DNA from 3 places in the Massilia sp. 2TAF26 genome. Region 3 is predicted to be linked to each of the others. Evidence: predicted binding sites of a transcription regulator. Region 3 holds the regulator's gene; each other region holds the start of a gene.
What was found. The regulator sigma-54, encoded in region 3, starts transcription at its own class of promoters, with help from an activator protein. The targets are predictions, from matches to a motif close to TGGCANGNAANCTGCTTT.
Positions count from the first base shown of each region.

Region 1: AB4Z32_RS06135 (PEP-CTERM sorting domain-containing protein) is a predicted target of sigma-54. The motif match lies at 1,100-1,117, and genes of this name have one in related genera.
Region 2: AB4Z32_RS02340 (PEP-CTERM sorting domain-containing protein) is a predicted target of sigma-54. The motif match lies at 1,021-1,038, and genes of this name have one in related genera.

Region 1 covers NZ_JBFRFV010000004.1:214,480-216,742, forward strand. The annotation lists gene AB4Z32_RS06130 (M16 family metallopeptidase) at 1-227, shown strand, start outside; gene AB4Z32_RS06135 (PEP-CTERM sorting domain-containing protein) at 288-1,055, opposite strand; gene AB4Z32_RS06140 (hypothetical protein) at 1,408-1,791, shown strand; gene AB4Z32_RS06145 (M1 family metallopeptidase) at 1,897-2,263, opposite strand, start outside.
Region 2 covers NZ_JBFRFV010000002.1:52,246-54,508, forward strand. The annotation lists gene AB4Z32_RS02335 (EAL domain-containing protein) at 1-700, shown strand, start outside; gene AB4Z32_RS02340 (PEP-CTERM sorting domain-containing protein) at 1,289-1,882, shown strand; gene AB4Z32_RS02345 (winged helix-turn-helix transcriptional regulator) at 1,988-2,263, opposite strand, start outside.
Region 3 covers NZ_JBFRFV010000004.1:91,478-93,740, reverse strand. The annotation lists gene hpf (ribosome hibernation-promoting factor, HPF/YfiA family) at 1-152, opposite strand, end outside; gene AB4Z32_RS05595 (RNA polymerase factor sigma-54) at 255-1,751, opposite strand; gene lptB (LPS export ABC transporter ATP-binding protein) at 1,754-2,263, opposite strand, start outside.

The DNA.
Region 1 (2,263 bases), 120 kb from region 3:
ACGCCACCATCCTGCAGTACCACTTGCCCGAGGACTACTACAACACCTACACGGACAAGGTCTGGGCCGTGAATCCGGCCGAGCTGAATGCGCTGGCGGCAAGGACGATCCTGCCGAATCAGCAGCTATGGATCGTGGTGGGCGACATGAGCAAGGTCGAGGCCGACGTGCGCGCCCTGGGGATGGAGGTGCGCAAGATTGATGCGGATGGAAAGATCTTGCCTTGAGGAAGATGAGCGCTTAGGCGGCAAGGAAGCCCGGCTTCGCAGGCTTCCTCGCATGAAACCTTATTTTGCTGCGGACTTGCGGCGGGCAGCGACGATCGCCAGCGCCCCGAGGCCAAGCAGCGCGAGGGAAGCAGGTTCCGGCACGTCGGCGCTGCCTTGGGTCTCAGCGCTTGCCACATATTGCAACTCGTTGACCAGCAGGCGCTGGGCATCGTTATTCGGCGAATGGAAATTGGTGGTCGTCTGGCCACCAAAGGCGACAAAGCCTTTGCCATACTGCATTGCGCCAAACACAATGCCTCCCTGCTGACTTTCGATCAGGTCGCTGATGCCGCCGCCGCTGACCGTGGCGTGTCCAAAGGATCCGCCTTGGTACGAGCTTGCGATGCCACCCGTGGTGAGTCCGGCGGCAACGCCCGCGGCGGTGACATTGACTTGGCCGCTAAAGCCGGGATATTGCAGGGTCACGCCAAAACCGAGGTCGATCGATCCACCCTGGTTCGGTGCTGCGTTCAGGAACAGACGGCCGCCGTTGTCGACGTAAGTGGCGATGGCGCTACGGTTGGCCGACAGGAAGCTGTTGAATTCGTTCGCATTACCGTCGCTACCGTCGAGGAATACGAAATCGGCGTTGGCGAAAACATTCGTGGAGAAACCATTCGACTTGACCCACTTGCCGGCACCGAAGGTAGTGTTCATGGCGGTGTCGTTCGTGGTGTTGTACCACGGGTTATAGCCACCGGTCGAATAGGCGATGGTGCCAGCCATCGCACTTGCGCTCACGCACATGGAGGCGATGGCTACAGCGATCATGGATGTAATTTTCATAATATTTCCCTAGTAAATGGTTATAGTTGCTTCAATATTATAGTTAAGCAATTATTGTGCCATTTGGGAAATATTTTCAAGAATCAAAGACTTATTGCTGTTCAAAAACCCTTTTTTTCTTGAGACTGTAAGAATTTCCGACAGTTGTCCAAGCCGACTTTGACTTGCTTGGCAGGATCGGTAGAGATGATGAACACAGGGGTTTGCAAAAAGATGTAACGACGCGCCCGGGTTGCCGGGGGAGGGAATGATTTTCTTGTTACGGTTTGGCACAATTGCCAATCGTGCGCGGCGGTACGGCGTGTAGGATACGTCCATACACTTTATTTTTTAATAATAAAAGGAGCCCATCATGAAGACCACCACCATTTCCGCTCTGCTGTTCTCCGTCGCCGTGCTGGCCACCGGCTGCCACAAGGCCGAAACCACCACGACCACGAACGACATGGGCCCGGCCCAGGCCGCGGGTAAAGCCGTCGACGATGCCGGTGCGAACGCCGCCGCAGCGACCCGTGACGCCGCCGCCAACGCCAACGCCGCCGCCGACCGCGCCAACGCGAAGATCGACGCCGCGGCCGACCGTACCGCCGCCAACATGCGCGAAGCCGGCGCCGAGGTGCGCCAAGGCTCGAAGGAAGCCGCTGCCAACGTGAAGGAAGGCGCCAAGAATGCGACCGCCGCAACCGGTCGCGCGCTGGAGCATACTGGCGAGAAGATGCAGGACGCTTCGAAGTAATCAGTTAGCTTAAAACACCGTCGCCAGCTTGAATCCGTCATTCCCGCGAAAGCGGGAGTGACGTTCATACGTCGCGGGAATGACGTCGACAGGGTGGCGCTTGAGTCAGGCCCCCGCCTTTTCTTTCTCCCGCTTCTTCCGCTGCTCCTCCTGCCACTGGTGATACCGCTCAATATGCTGCTCCCTGCGCAGCACCTTCGAATGCGGATCCAGCGTATAGCTCACCCCTTCCGGCAGCTCGACACTCCCCTTGCCATCCGCCATCGGCACGCTGAGCACACGGTCGCCGACCCTGACCTCGACCGGCATCGGGAAGGGCGTGTTCTTTTCCGTCTTCCATGCCAGCTGCAGGCTGTTGCCGCTGCGCGTGGCCTGCAGCTCCGGCAATTCCTTCTGGTACAGGTAGGCCTGGAAGAACCATTCCAGGTCGCGTCCGCTCACGCGCTTGACGATGGCCATGAATTCCGGCGTC
Region 2 (2,263 bases), on a different contig from region 3:
TGAGGGCCAGGTGGTCGGCGCCGAAGTGCTGCTGCGCTGGCGCCGCGCCGACGGCTCGCTGCTCGGTCCCACCGAATTCATCGGCCTGGCCGAGTCGTCGGGCATGATCGTGCCGCTCGGCCAGCACGTGCTGGAGGAAAGCTGCCGCGCGCTGGCACGCTGGCGCAGCGACCATGTACTCGGACAGCTCGAGCTGGCGGTCAACGTCAGCGCGCACCAGCTGCGCAGTGCCGATTTCGTCGCCCGGATGGTCGACATCCTCGAGGAAACCGGCGCGCCGCCGGGCAAGCTCTGCCTGGAACTGACCGAAAGCGTGCTTGCCGAAAATGTCGCGGACACGATCGAGCGCATGCGCGCACTGCGCGGCCACGGCCTGCATTTCTCGCTGGACGACTTCGGTACCGGCTATTCCTCGCTCGCCTACCTGAAGCGCTTTCCGCTCACCGCCCTGAAGATCGACCGCTCCTTCGTGCACGACGTCCACGTCAATCCCGATGCCGTGCCGATCGTCAAGGCGATCATCGCGCTGGCGCGCACGCTCAAGCTCGACATCGTTGCCGAGGGCGTCGAACACGAAGCGCAGCGCAACTTCCTGGTCGATGGCGGCTGCGGCACGCTGCAGGGTTACCTGCTGGGCCGGCCGATGCCCATCGGGGACTTCGAACGGATGTACGGCAGCGGCGGGATCGGCACGGCCTAGACCTTGCGCCCAGGGCGCCGGCCTCAGCAGCCGCGCGGTCGCGGCAGGTAAGGACGCGGTGCCGGATGCCGGCGCCGGTCGGCCAGCCTTTGCCGTTCATCTCCACCTCGCCGATGACGGTCGTCGTATCCGGCGAGCCCGCCAGCATCCACGTCACGCGATACAGGCGCCGCCTCGCTCGCGGCGGGTTGTTCGACGGTCTCAAGTAAGTGTCCAAACGAAAGGTGGTGACATGGAAACTTTCGGTAATCTTTACGCATTTCTTTGGGGTTACAATGAATGTTCAGTTAAGTCGTTGATCTGAAAGAACTCATTTAAGCTGGAATGTATTTTGCTGTGGTTAAGAGTTGCATTACTTGGATGTCCATATAAAAGCGAAGTAACTTCTGGGGGAGCAAAATAATGAGATCTAAGGTTCTGAAAATTGCATTGACAACGGCATTTCTAACGGGCGCGGCGCCAGCGTTCGCAAACCTGGTCTATCAAACGGGAACGCAACAGACCGGCACCGGCCTGGGGGCGGTACAGACGGTGGTAACGGTCCAGGACAATGGTGGTGGGAAGAAAAACGGCACCGAGTCCGGATGCGTGACCTACGTCAGCGGCAATCCGGCCACCCCGGCGGAAACCTGCCCGACGGCCTTAAAGTTGGGCATGCCCACGGCCCTGGAAGGCGGCGACAACACTGCCGGTAACGCTGGTAACAATACCTATTTCCTCAGTTCGATCACCGGCCTCGCCAGCGCGGGCCAGCTCGGCTTCGTCGTCAACGTCAGCGAGCCCGGCGCGACCACGGCCACACTGACCGACCTCTATATGAGCCTGTTCAGGGTTTCGGACAGTACGACGAGATACTACAACTACATGGGACCGGACCTGGTGCTCAGCGACACCGGTGGTATCGGCCAATCGGGCCTTCACCGTTTCGTCCTGGACGACGCCCAGGCCGCCGACGCCGCGGGCTTCTGCAGTAACCTGGCCAACTGCATTGTCGGAGGTGGTGTCCAGTTCCTGAACGGCACAACGCAAGGGGCGCCGGAAACCGTCCGGGTGGCCGCCTTCGAGCGCGAGACCCCGGGCAATCCCGGCGGCGAGGTGCCGGAACCGGGCTCGCTGGCCCTGCTGGGCGCAGGCGCGATGGCCTTCGGCGCAATGCGCCGCCGCTTCACCGCAAAGCAGTAAGCCAGGCGGACAAGGGCCCGGGCGACCGCATCGGTATCACTTGAAGCGGCGTCCGGGCCGGCCGTCCATCCAGGCCGGGCGCCGGCAAGCATTACCCATCACCCATCATCCAGGCAGGCGGTACTGGCGCCTGGCGTCGCGAATCGCTTCGTGATGCCGGTTGGCCCAGTCGACCAGGCCACGCATCGGCACCATGAAGGAACGCCCGAGCGGCGTGAGCTCGTATTCGACCCTCGGCGGCACTTCCGGATACACGGTCCGCAGCACGAAACCGTCTTCTTCCAGGCGCTTGAGCGTGGTCGACAGCATCTGCTTGGACACGTCGCCGATCGCACGCATCAATTCATTGAAGCGCAGGGTGCCGCAATCGAGGGAATGCAG
Region 3 (2,263 bases):
TTTTCTTTCTCGGTGAGATTGTCAATGCAGAGGATGACGTGGGAGTCGATCACTTGATCGAAATGGCGGGTGATGCGTTCGAGCTTGTTCTGTACGTATTCACGGATTGCCGGGGTTACATCGAGATGATGTCCGCTGATAGTGAGATTCATACACACTCCTTTGATGATGCGCTGCCTGTCGTACGCGCATACCACGCACCAGGGCAGCGTTGTTGCAAGAAGCTTGCTGCAAGAGCTTGCTGAAAGAGCTTGCTACAGAGATTTACGGAGGCTGACGGGAGGGATCTTCAGCGCCTCGCGGTATTTCGCTACCGTGCGGCGTGCGATAACCATTCCCTGTTCCCCTAGCATCTCCGCGATCTTGCTGTCGGATAAAGGGTTTTTGGGGTCTTCTGCTCCTGTGAGTTGTACGATGAGAGCCCGGATCGCGGTCGAGGAGGCTTCTCCTCCTGCCTCGGTCGCGACGTGACTCCCGAAAAAGTACTTCAACTCGAACATGCCGTGCGGCGTCAGCATGTATTTCTGAGTTGTGACACGAGAAATTGTGCTCTCGTGTAGACCTAGTGTATCAGCTATCTCACGTAAAACAAGGGGCCGCATGGCAACGGCGCCATGGGAGAAAAAGTTCCGCTGGCGCTCCACGATTGCTTGAGCTACCCGAAGGATAGTATCGAAGCGCTGGCGCATGTTTTTGATGAGCCATTTTGCTTCCTGCAACTGCGCCGCCAGCTGGGATTCCGATTTTCCCTGCTTCATCAAGGTGGCATACAGGCTGTTCACGCGCAGGCGCGGCATCACCTCGGGATTCAGCTGCACGCTCCAGCCGTCCTTCGCGCGGCGCACGATCACGTCCGGCACCACGAAGTCGGAAACGTCGGAAGCGAAGGCCGCGCCCGGATGCGGATTGCAATGGCGGATCACGGCCTGGGCTTCGCGCAGGTCTTCGTCGTCGCAGTCGAGGGCTTTCTTGAGCTTGTTGAATTCGCGCTGCGCGAACCAGGTCAGGTAGCGTTCGACGATGGTCAGCGCCATGCGCCGCGTGACCAGCGGCACGCCCGGCATGCGGCGGATCTGCAGCGCCAGGCATTCGGCGGCGCTGCGCGCGCCCACGCCGGGCGGGTCCATGCTTTGCACCAGCGCCAGCGCGGTGCGCAACTCCTCGAATTCCACTTCGAGTTCGGCCGGGAGGCGCGCATGCAGCTCGTCCAGGGTTTCTTCGAGGTAGCCGTTGTCGTCGAGGGTGTCGACGACGATCTCGACCAGCGCGCAATCGCGCGGCGACATGCAGGTCAGGCGTACCTGCTCCATCAAGTGTTCGCGCAGCGAGACCGGGCTGGCTTCCAGCTGCGGGCGGCCGTCCTCTTCCTCGCCGCCGCTGCCGCTGCCGGAACGGCCAGAATCGCCCCAGTCCATGTCGTGCTCGGCGCCGCCGGCATCGCCGTTGTCGCTGTCGCCGCCTTCGGCTTCGGCGCCACCGCCGCCATTGCCCTCCTCGCCCTGGCTGGACGAGGGCGGCGAGTCGGGCGTGGTGGAGGTCGACGCGCCGTTGTTGATCGCGCCGTCGGCCAGCAGGCGCACCGAGTGGTCGAGCGGATCGTCGAGGCGTTCGAGCAGCGGGTTGTCGCTGAGGACCTGTTCAATCTCCTGGTGCAGCTCGAGAGTGGACAGCTGCAGCAGCCGGATCGACTGCTGGAGTTGCGGTGTCAGCGCAAGGTGCTGTGAGGTCTTGAGTTGCAGCGTCTGTTTCATGACTACATCCGGAAATGTTCACCCAGGTAGACGCGGCGAACCGATTCATTGGCGATGATGTCGTCCGGGCGTCCCGACGCCAGCACCGCGCCCTGGTTGATGATGTAGGCACGGTCGCAGATGCCGAGCGTCTCGCGCACGTTGTGGTCGGTTATCAGGACGCCGATGCCGCGCTCCTTCAGGAAGCGCACGATGCGCTGGATCTCGATCACCGCGATCGGATCGACGCCGGCAAACGGCTCGTCCAGCAGCACGAAGCGCGGGTTGGTGGCGAGGGCGCGCGCAATCTCCACGCGGCGCCGTTCGCCGCCCGACAGCGACAGCGCCGGGTTCTCGCGCAGCTTCTCGATCTGCAGCTCGGCCAGCAGCTCGTTGAGGCGCTCCTCGATGCGGTTCTTGCCCAGCGGCTTGCCGTCCTCGCGCTGCAGTTCCAGCACGGCGCGGATGTTCTCCTCCACCGTCAGCTTGCGGAACACCGAGGCTTCCTGCGGCAGGTAGGACAGGCCCAGCAT